DNA from 3 places in the Delftia sp. DLF01 genome. Region 3 is predicted to be linked to each of the others. Evidence: riboswitches for the same ligand, from Rfam matches in the RefSeq annotation. Region 3 holds a riboswitch; each other region holds the start of a gene.
What was found. Region 3 has a riboswitch for cobalamin ahead of IB269_RS08245 (TonB-dependent receptor). Riboswitches for the same ligand answer to the same signal wherever they lie in the genome.
Positions count from the first base shown of each region.

Region 1: it holds a riboswitch for cobalamin, as region 3 does, so the genes downstream of both, IB269_RS15455 (TonB-dependent receptor domain-containing protein) here and IB269_RS08245 (TonB-dependent receptor) in region 3, are expected to answer to the same signal.
Region 2: it holds a riboswitch for cobalamin, as region 3 does, so the genes downstream of both, IB269_RS22440 (TonB-dependent receptor) here and IB269_RS08245 (TonB-dependent receptor) in region 3, are expected to answer to the same signal.

Region 1 is NZ_JACVAZ010000003.1:51,350-54,614, forward strand. Features, by position in the region: gene IB269_RS15440 (sulfite exporter TauE/SafE family protein) at 69-875, shown strand; gene IB269_RS15445 (helix-turn-helix transcriptional regulator) at 885-1,076, opposite strand; gene IB269_RS15450 (hypothetical protein) at 1,188-1,577, opposite strand; cobalamin riboswitch at 1,673-1,900, shown strand; gene IB269_RS15455 (TonB-dependent receptor domain-containing protein) at 1,970-3,265, shown strand, end outside.
Region 2 is NZ_JACVAZ010000004.1:303,834-307,098, reverse strand. Features, by position in the region: gene IB269_RS22440 (TonB-dependent receptor) at 1-1,747, opposite strand, end outside; cobalamin riboswitch at 1,875-2,159, opposite strand; gene IB269_RS22435 (CHAD domain-containing protein) at 2,214-3,080, opposite strand; gene IB269_RS22430 (YbaK/prolyl-tRNA synthetase associated domain-containing protein) at 3,138-3,265, opposite strand, start outside.
Region 3 is NZ_JACVAZ010000001.1:1,856,515-1,859,779, reverse strand. Features, by position in the region: gene IB269_RS08245 (TonB-dependent receptor) at 1-2,023, opposite strand, end outside; cobalamin riboswitch at 2,144-2,463, opposite strand; gene IB269_RS08240 (2OG-Fe(II) oxygenase) at 2,476-3,159, opposite strand; gene alkB (DNA oxidative demethylase AlkB) at 3,178-3,265, opposite strand, start outside.

The DNA.
Region 1 (3,265 bases), on a different contig from region 3:
CGCGAAAGCAGGCCAAACCGCAGCATCCTAAGGTTCAGTCCTTGCTCGTTTTTTCCAAAGGACTGTCTGTGTTCCCTCTCCTGCTGCTGGCTTTCGGTGTGCTTGCCGGCGTGACCACCGTGCTCTTCGGCTTTGGCGGCGGCTTCGTGGCCGTTCCGCTGCTTTATGCGCTGCTGACCTCCATCCACGGCGCGGACTCCGCCGTTGGCCAGGCTGCCATGCACATTGCCGTGGCCACCTCCACCTGCGTGATGATTTTCGGCGCCTCCATGGCCACGCTGCGCCAGCACCGCGCGGGCGCTCTGCCCTGGGATCAGGTGCGGGCACTGGCCGGCTTCATCGCGGCCGGCGCCGTGGCGGGCGCGGCGGCCGCCACCTGGATCAGCGGGGAATGGGTGCGCTGGGCTTTCATTGCCTACCTTGCGCTGACCATTGCCGACGCGCTGCTGCGCCCGGGCTTCGTGCACGGCACCACCGCCCAATTGCAGCCCATGGGCCGCAGGCCCGCCGCCATCGCAGGCCTGGCGATTGGCGCGATTGCAGCCTTCCTGGGCGTGGGCGGCAGCGTGATGACCGTGCCGCTGATGCGCAGGCGTGGCGCCAGCATGGCGGCGGCCACGGCCATGGCCAGCCCGCTGTCCCTGCCCATGGCCGTGGCGGGCACCGCTGCCTACATGCTGGCATCGCGGGGCGCGGGGCTGGGCCCCTGGCATGTGGGCTATGTGGACCTGCAGGCCTTTGCATTGCTGACGGCCGGATCGTGGACCGGCATCAGGCTGGCGGCCCCGCTGATCGGCCGCATTCCCGATGCCCTGCATGCCAAGGCCTACCTGGCCCTGCTGGGCCTGGTGCTGCTGGTCATGATCGTGGCCTGAACGCGGCGCTCATCCCTCTTCAAAGATGGACTCGATACGGGTCTCGAACACCCGGGCGATGGCGAATGCCAGCGGCAGGCTGGGGTCGTAGCGGCCTGTCTCGATCGCGTTCACGGTCTGGCGCGACACGCCCAGCAGGTCCGCCAGCGCAGCCTGGCTCCAGCCGCGCTCGGCGCGCAGTTCACGGATGGTGTTTTTCATCGCAGGGCCGCCCCAAGATGAAAAGGCACCCCCTCGGGGGGCAGCGGACCTTGCACAGCAAGGGGAGCGCGGGGGTCATTTTTCATGGGAGGGGCACTTTGGCGGAACAGCTCATCGGCTGCGCAGCCAGTGGGCCACCGAAGCCGCCACCCAGAGCGCACCCATCAAGGGCCATACCATGAACATGCTGAGCTTGGGAAAACCTGCCATTTCCAGGAATCCGTAGGTGAAGGTGAGGCCCGCCGTACCCGCCGCCGCAATCGCCAGCTGCTCCAGCATGGACTTGCGCAGGAACTCGTCGGTATCGCGCACCAGGCGCACGATGGCCCGCACGGCCAGCGCAAACGCCAGCATGGGGCTCAGCAGCAGCGCCGTGCGCAGGGCCCCGGCCTGCATGTCGGCGCTGAGCAAAAGCGCCCCCACAAGCAGCGCCATGTAGAGCAGCAGCGCAAATCCAAGTTCCTTCTGATAGCGGCGGTTGGTGACCGTTGTTTGATTCATGGAAGTCTCTCGCAATGTGTAAAGGATGCTTGACATTGTGCAATGCCATCCGCGGACATGTCAAGCAAGCTTTACATCGGTACTGAACGCCCCGCCGTACAATCGCCGCCGTTGGTGCCAGCAGCCCCAGGGGCTGCGGTTAAACGGGAAACATGGGGCGGCCAGATAAAGCCGCCCGCATGTACTGCCCCCGCAACAGTGAGTGAAACGCCGCGTGCATGGCACCGGCCCCCGCCAAACCCGTGCCACTGGGCGTACAGCCCGGGAAGGCCTTGGCGAGTGCGTCACCAGTCTGGATACCGGCCAACAGGCGGCCGGCCGCGCATGCAGCGCAGCCGGTCTTTGTGGTTTCCGTGCCGGCGGGGTCGCTGGCGCGCAACTGGCTCGCATCCATGCACACCCTCGCCCTCGCGCGCGCCCCTGGCGCCGCTCTTCGCTCGCCCTCGGCGTTTCCCGTACTGCGCACGTTGTCCGCCCTGGCTGCGGCCTCGCTGCTGGCCTGCCAGGCCCAAGCACAGGCACAACAGGCGCAGCGCGCACAGGCCTCCCAGCTCGATACCGTGGTCGTCACTGCCTCGCGCAGCGAACAGTCCCTGCACACCGTCACGGCCGACATGACCGTGATCGACGCCGAGACCATTGCCCGCAGCGGCGCCACGGGCGTGGCCGACCTGCTGGTGCAGGTGCCGGGCGTGCAGATCAACCGCAATGGCGGGCCGGGCCAGGTCACCTCGGTCTACCTGCGCGGCACCAGCAACCAGCACACTGCCGTGTTCATCGACGGCGTGCGCTACAGCTCGCAGGAGCTGCAGGGCGGCGCGGTCTGGTCCACCCTGCCGCTGGCGCAGATCGAGCGCATCGAAGTGCTGCGCGGCCCGGCCGCCGCCATCTATGGCTCAGACGCCATGGGCGGCGTGATCCAGATCTTCACCAAGCGGGCGGACGGCCAGACCCGCGCCTATGCCGAGGCCGGCATAGGCAACCAGGGCACCAGCAAGCTCGCCACGGGATTTCAGGGCGGTGCCAACGGCTTCACCTATGGGCTGAACCTGGCTGACGAGCGCAGTGACGGCTTCGACGTCTACCCCGGAAACACCTTCTCGCCCAACCCGGACAAGGATGGCTACAGCAACACCTCGCTGGGCCTGAACGCGGGCTACAAAACGGGCATCCACCAGATCGATGCCAGCCTGCTGCACAGCCGCCTGCGCACCCACTACGACCAGAGCCCGCCGCCGTTCGACGACTACGACGTGGTCAAGAACACCACCGGCAGCCTGCGCTGGCAGGCCGGCTGGAACGCCATCTACAAAAGCGTGGTCCAGATCTCCCATACCGACAGCCAAAGCGACCGCCACACCCAGTCGCCCGAAAGCGCCAAGGGCCGCTCCACCAACTACCTGCTGCAGAACCTGTTCACGCTGGGCCAGCACCGTTTCAACATCGACCTGGAGCGCCGCGAGGACAAGCTGGACACGCAATACGCCTGGACCCAGAACACCGACAGCCGGCGCGTGCAGAACTCCCTGTCGGCCGGCTGGCGCCTGACGGAGGGACGCCACCAGTTCGACGCCAACCTGCGCCACGACCAGGTGCGCGACCAGCAGAACAAGACCACGGGCGGCCTGGGCTACGGCCTGCAGATCGACGAGCGCTGGCGCTGGGTGGCATCGGCCGGCACGGCCTTC
Region 2 (3,265 bases), on a different contig from region 3:
GGTTCAGCGCCCGCGCCAGGTCCATGTCGGCCTGCATTTCCAGGCCGCGCGCCACGATGTCGGCCGCGTTGTTGGCGTAGTCCGAGGTGTTGGTCGTGGCCCCGCGCGAGACGGTGATGATGCGGTCGGTGATGGTGTTCTGGAACAGGGCCGCATCCACGCGCCAGCCGGGCTGCTGCAGCGCGGCGCCGACCTCGATCTGGCGGCTGGTCTCGGGCTTGAGGTTGGGGTTGCCGAAGGTGCGGCCACCGCCGACGGCCGTGAAGTCCGAAGCCAGCTCCGTGGCCGTGGGCGCGCGAAAGCCCGTGGAGGCGGCAGCGCGCAGCGTGAGCCGGTCCGTGGCCTTCCAGGTGGCGCCGGCCGACCAGGTGTGGTTGTCGTAGTCGCGCGTGCTGGCCTGGGCCAGGGCGAGGTTGGGCGTATCGTCGAAACGCGTCGTGCCCCAGGTCTTGCGCAGGCCGGCACGCAGGGTCAGGCGGTCGTCGAACAGGGTCTGCGCGTCCTCGAAGTACAGCGCGTGCACCTGCTCGGTCTGGTTGTTGTCGTAGGGCGCGACCTGGCCCGCCGGGCCGCCCGGCATGGCCACGCGCAGGCGGTCGGAGCGCAGCTTGCTGCGCTCCCAGTCGAAGCCCATCAGCAGGTCATTGGTCTGGCTGACACGCAGGCGCGGCTGAAAGCGCAGGCCCGTGGCGTCCAGCTGGCGATGGTTGTAGTCGCGCGCCGTGCCGGGCACGGCACTGTTGCCCGAGCGGATCACGGGCGATGCCCAGTTGAACTCATCGGTATCGACCAGGCTGTAGAGGTGGGTCGTCCAGCTCAGGCGCTGGCCGGGCAGTGCGCCCTCGTAGGTCAGGTCCAGCGAGCGGTTGCTGCGGTTGTCGCGGCTGTAGATGTTGGCGCCCGATCCGCGAAAACCCGCGTTGTAGATGCCGTCCGTGCGCATTTGCAGCTCCACGCGGTGCAGCTCGTGCAGCTGCCAGCCCAGGGCGCCGCTGGCGCCGCGCCGCTTCCAGCCCGTGTTCTCCATGCGCGTGCCGCCGTCGCCCGACTCGTAGTCGCCGCGCCCGCCTGCGCTCACGCCGAAGTACCAGTCGAAGCGGTCATTGGCGCCGGCCGTCTGCGCATCGGTGCGCCACAGGTCCCATGAACCGGCCGAGATCTGGGCGCGCGTGCCGGGTGCAGTAGCTCCCGTCTTCATGATGATGTTGACCACCCCGCCCATGGCCTGGCTGCCGTAGATCACCGAGGACGGGCCGCGCACGATCTCGATGCGCTCCACATCCGAGGGGCTGAGCTTGGACAGGTTGGCCGTGCCCGCGCGCCGGCCGTTGACCAGCACCAGCACCTGGCTGCGGAAGTCGCGCCCCTGGCCGTCGGTGGAGGCGCCGCGCAGGTTCATCGAGGTCTGGGCCGCCGTCCATTCGCTGAGAAAGCCCACGGCGTTCTCGGCCAGCAGGTCGGTGACCGAGCGCGCGCTGGAGCGCTCTATGGCCTCGCGGTCGATGGTCTGCGTGGTGCCCGCGATGCGGCTGCGCGCCTCGGGCCGCGCGGTGGCGGTCACGAAGACGGCGTCCAGCGCATCGTCGGCGGAGTCTGTGGATCGGCCCGAAGCCGGCTCCTGCGCGGCGCCGGCCGCTGCAGCGCAGCTGGCCAGCAGGACGGCGGCCGCTACGGGCCGCAGGCTGGCGACAAGAGGGAGAACAGAGAGAAGGCCGGAGGAATCGGCGGCCGAGGAAGCGAAGCGCATGCGTTGACCCAACTGCCCCACTCACCCGCGGGGCCTATCGTCTGAACCACGCCGCACAGCGCGCACGCCGGAGCCGGCCACGGCAGCGCAGGCTGGGGCCGGACCGGACAGGCGCACTCCCGCGGCGTCCGAAAGCAGTGCAGAAGGCCGGTATCCGGGCTTGCGGAACGCTGCGGCGCGCAGGGTGGGCGCGCTGCGGCAGGCATCCCCGCCTTCCCATGTCCGTCCAGACACAGTGGCTTGCGGCGCGCAACCGGTGGGTGGCGCGCCAGCGTGGGGAGTTGTATTCCGCTGACCGTTGCGGGGGCAGCGCAGGCATTGCGAGCGGCCACCTCGATGGCATCGCGCACCTGCTTCCCGTTGAACCCCTGGCCGGCAAGCGGCATGGGGCACCTTCAGCAACAGCGCACCGCCACGGCCCAGGGGCTGCGGCGGTGCGCCAGCGGCGGATTATCGCTGATGCTGTCTAGAGCCAGAAGCCCGGCACCCGGGCCAGCGCCCGCAGCGCGCGGCGGCTGCTGCGCGCGCTGGTGGCCAGGCGGGCCTGCAGGTAGCCGGCGGCGAACCAGGCGCGCGGGTCGCGCGCGGCCTCGGCATGGAAATGCTCGGCCGCCACGGCCATGTCGTTGTGCAGGCCCAGCGCGTCCTGGGCGGGCACCAGCGCCTCGGCAAAGCGCCGGCCCTTTTTGCCGGGCCACATTCCGGGCGCGAATTCCCGGGCAAAGTCCGCCAGGTAGCGCAGGCGCTTGAGCCGCTTGCGCACGCGGTGCTGCTGCGCCAGCGGCAGGCGGTCGAAGTGCCGGCCGTCGCGCAGCACCTGGCGGTGCAGGCGCGCCAGCCGCCGGGCCAGGTACTTGCGCGTGCCTGCGGCGGACAGGTGGGCAAAACGGGCCGATGGCTCTGCCTGCGCCAGCGCCTGGATCTCGGCCAGCGCGTGCAGGAATGGCGGCTCGCGCACGGCAGCGGCTGCATCCGCCTGCACGGCCTGCGGCGCCTGCCACTCGCACAGGGGCGCATGGGCGGCCTGCAGCAGCGGGCGCACCACATCGGCCAACGTATCGGCATCGCGCAGCGTGCCCAGTTGCGCAAAGGCCTGGGCCAGGGGGTCATCCCATTCGGCGCGCATGCCGGGCGCCAGCCCTGTGCACTCACGCAGCACGGTGCGCAGGCGCCGCAGGGCCACGCGCAGCTGGTGAATGGTCTCGGCATCGCTGCCACCGCCCTCCAAAACCGCCAGATGCGACTGCACCTGGGCCAGGGCAGCAGCCAGCGCCGCACGCACAAAGCCGGCCGCATCGGGCCGGTCAGGGTGCTGCTTCGCAGGGGTGGACATGGTCAGGAGAGGGTGTGCGGGCGCTGCTGCGATTGTGGGCACCGCCCGGCCCCCGGGTCAATCGGCGCCATCCCCGCTCAGGCTGTGCAGCGCGGGCCGGGCAATGCGCACATAGTCGGCCGAGTCCAGCACGATGGAGCGGTCCAGCCGGCCCGCGTTGAAGGCGATCTCGCCAAAGCGCTCGA
Region 3 (3,265 bases):
CCTGCCAGCTCAGAGCAGCGTCGGCCACGGTGTAGGCGGGCAGGTTCACGGTATTGGCGTTGTTGCCAAAGCGGTCACCCACGTAGCGCAGGCCCAGCGAGGCCTGCCAGACGCCCACGCGGTAGTGGCCCCAGAGGTTGGCCGTGGTCTTGGCCACGTTCTGCGGGCGGTTGCCGGCGCGGTTGCCGCCGGCCTCGATGAGCTTGTCGAACTGGGCGTCCACATAGGACAGATTGCCCTCCACGCGCAGGGCGGGCGTGGCCTGGAAGGTGGCGGTGACCTCGGCCCCGCGCGAGGACTGGCTGCCGCCCTGGATGGAGATGGCCGGGCGGTCCGGGTCGCGCGTGATGATGTCGTCCTTCTTGATGTCGAACACGGCCAGCGTCCACTCGCCGCGCCCGCCGGCCACCTGTTGCTTGATGCCGATCTCGGCCTGGCGGCCCTTGCTCAGCTTGTAAGCCGTGTTGGCCAGGTTCAGCGACACCAGGCTGTTGACGGGATCGTGTCCCGAGCTGATCTGCCCATAGACATGGGTGTTGCGGGCCAGCTCATAGGTCAGGCCCAGGCGCCAGGAGGTGGCGGCCAGCGTCTTGTTGAAATCAGTGCCGCCCACCAGCGAGTGGCTGGCAAAGTCGTAGACATCGCGGCGCAGGCCGGCCATGGCCAGCCAGCGGTTGCTGATGCGCCAGGCATCTTCCAGGTACAGGGCATGCTGGGTCACGCCGGTTTCTGTCTTGGCGGCGGTGAGATCGGGGCTGGCCCAGCTGCCATGCACGGGATCCCAGGCCGAGACCGTGGACGAGCCGCCATAGGGCGAGTTGTTGGACAGCCGCAGGTTGATGCGCGCGGCCTCCCAGCCCATGGCGATCTTGTGCGAGCCCCGGTCCACGTTCAGGCCCAGGCGGTTGCCGGTCTGCTCCAGGTCGTGCAGGATTTCCAGGTAGTCGGAGCGGCCCACGGTCCAGGTGGCGGGGTTGAGCGCGTAGGCCTCGATGTTGCGCCAGTGGCGGTCGGACTGCACGTGGTACAGCTCGTTGCGCACCGTCAACCAGTCATTGGCCTTCCATTGCACCTTGGCGCGCAGGCGCTCGTCGGCATAGCGCAGCACGCTGTCTTCGGCGTTGTAGTTGCGGTCGCGCAGGGACTCCACCACCTTGCCGTCCAGGCCCGGCGTGCCCCAGTAACGGCTGGGCTTTTGCACGCTGCGGTCGGCAATCAGGTCGATCTGCAGGTCGCTCGTGGGCTCCAAGCGCAGCGTGCTCATGAACTTGCCGTTGCGCGACTGGTCCAGATCGCGCTCGCCTGCGCTGCGGGCGGTGTAGCTGTCGATGCGGTAGCTGGCATAGGCGCCCAGGGCGCCGGTCACGCCCAGGCCCAGGCGCAGCGTGTCGTCCGTGCCCGCGCCCACCAGCACCTCGGCCGAGCTGGTGCGGCTGGGCTGCTTGCGGATGGCGTTGACCGTGGCGCCCATGGTGCCGCTGCCGTACATCAGCGAGGCCGGGCCGCGCAGCACGTCGATGCGCTCGTAGCCCCAGCTGTCACCCGGATAGGCCGTGGTGCCGGCGGCCACGCCCAGCACCATGCCGTCTTCGGCCACGCCCACGGAATTGACACCCGCAAAGCCGCGGCTGCTGAAGGCCAGGCCGCCGTTGCCCGGCGTGCTGCTGGAGGTCAGGCCCACGGTGCGTGTGACGGCGTCCACCAGGGCGTAGTCGCCGCGCTCCTGCATCTGCTCGGCAGAGACGCCGTCCACGCTGGCCGGCACTTCCTGGTTGGAGACGCCGGTATGGCTGGCAGAGCGCGCAGGCTGGGCCAGTTGCTGGCCTATGCGTTCGGCCTGGCCGGTGACCTGGACCTCGGGCAGGGCGGTTGATGGGGGCGTTGGCGTGGGCGTTTGGGTTTGAGCCTGCGCCGGCAGGCAGATGAAGGCGCAGGCCAGGGCCAGCGGGCTCAGCCGCACGGAAAGGGACTGGGCAGCGCGAGCGCTGGAAACCCTGGAAAAGGAAGAATGCATTTCGAACATCGGTCTTCGACCGTCTGATGCGAAAGCAAGGCACTGCCACCTCTCCAGCCAGCGTGGGAGGAAGGGGAGCAGGACGTTGCCATCCGCACCCCGCAGACAGTCAAGAAAACGCCTGCACAGCAGGCGCGAAACGCAGCAGGCCGGTCTCCGGGCTCACAAGCGGCGCAAGAACATGCCTTGCGCCCAGCGCCCCGTCTTCCCAATCCACCCGCGAAAAGCTGCATGCTGCAGACCACGCCATGAACCAGTGACAGCCTGTCATCGCCCCTCCGCAGGGTTGCGGAGACTGGCGGGACAGGCATGGAGCGCCTTGACTTGTTTACCGTTGCGGGGGCAGCCAAGGCCTGTGCCGGCAGCGCAAAAAGCATTTGCTGGCAGTCACCTTGTTCCCGTTTCATCCCCATGGCTGGCATGTGGACACCTGTTGCACGGATGCCTTTGCAGGCGCGGCATTATAGCCAGCGGTCTGTTTGCAGAGCCTTTGGCGCCTGGGGCACGTCGTGCAAAAGCAGCTCCAGACCCAGCCACTCGCCACGGTGAACGCGGCTGATGGCATGCCGCAGGTGCACGCGGTAAAAGCCTGCCGCACCGCGCACCGGGCGCGGCCCCGTGGCGATGATGGCCGCATCCCCCAGGCTCAGCGGCAGCACCATGGGGCGCGATTGCATGCGCGGGCGCTGCTCGGTCATCACGAATTCGCCGCCCTCGAAATCCTGGCCCGGCCGGGACAGCAGCAGCACCAGCTGCAGCGGAAACACCGCCGCACCTTCGCTGTATGAACGCAGCGGGGCATGGCCCGCTTGCGGCACGCGCAGCAGATGTGGCTGCGGCTGCGTTTGGCCTGCTTGCCGGCCCTGACGCATGAAATCCTCGAAGCAGCCTGGCAACCCAGGCTGCATGCCCATGTGTTCGCGCCAGCGGTTGGCCAGGGCCAGCAGATGCCCGTACAGCACCGGGCGCCATGCCTGCACGCAGGGCGGCAGGCCAGACGCGGCTGCCGCCTCGCGGGCCAAGGCGCGGCTTTCATCCGCAGTCAGCAGCTGCGGCAGCAGGGCATGGCCTTCGGCATCGAGCTCAGCGGCAATCCGCGCCCAATCCAGGCGGGCGAAGCGATCCTGGCTGTTGAGCCTGTCCATTTCAGACCGTCCAACCATTCAGCCCGCCTTGCGAAAAGTGAGATTGATGCGCCGCCCGCCCAGCAGCGGGTGAGGCTGGTCCTTGAGCGGCAACACGCCGTGGTGA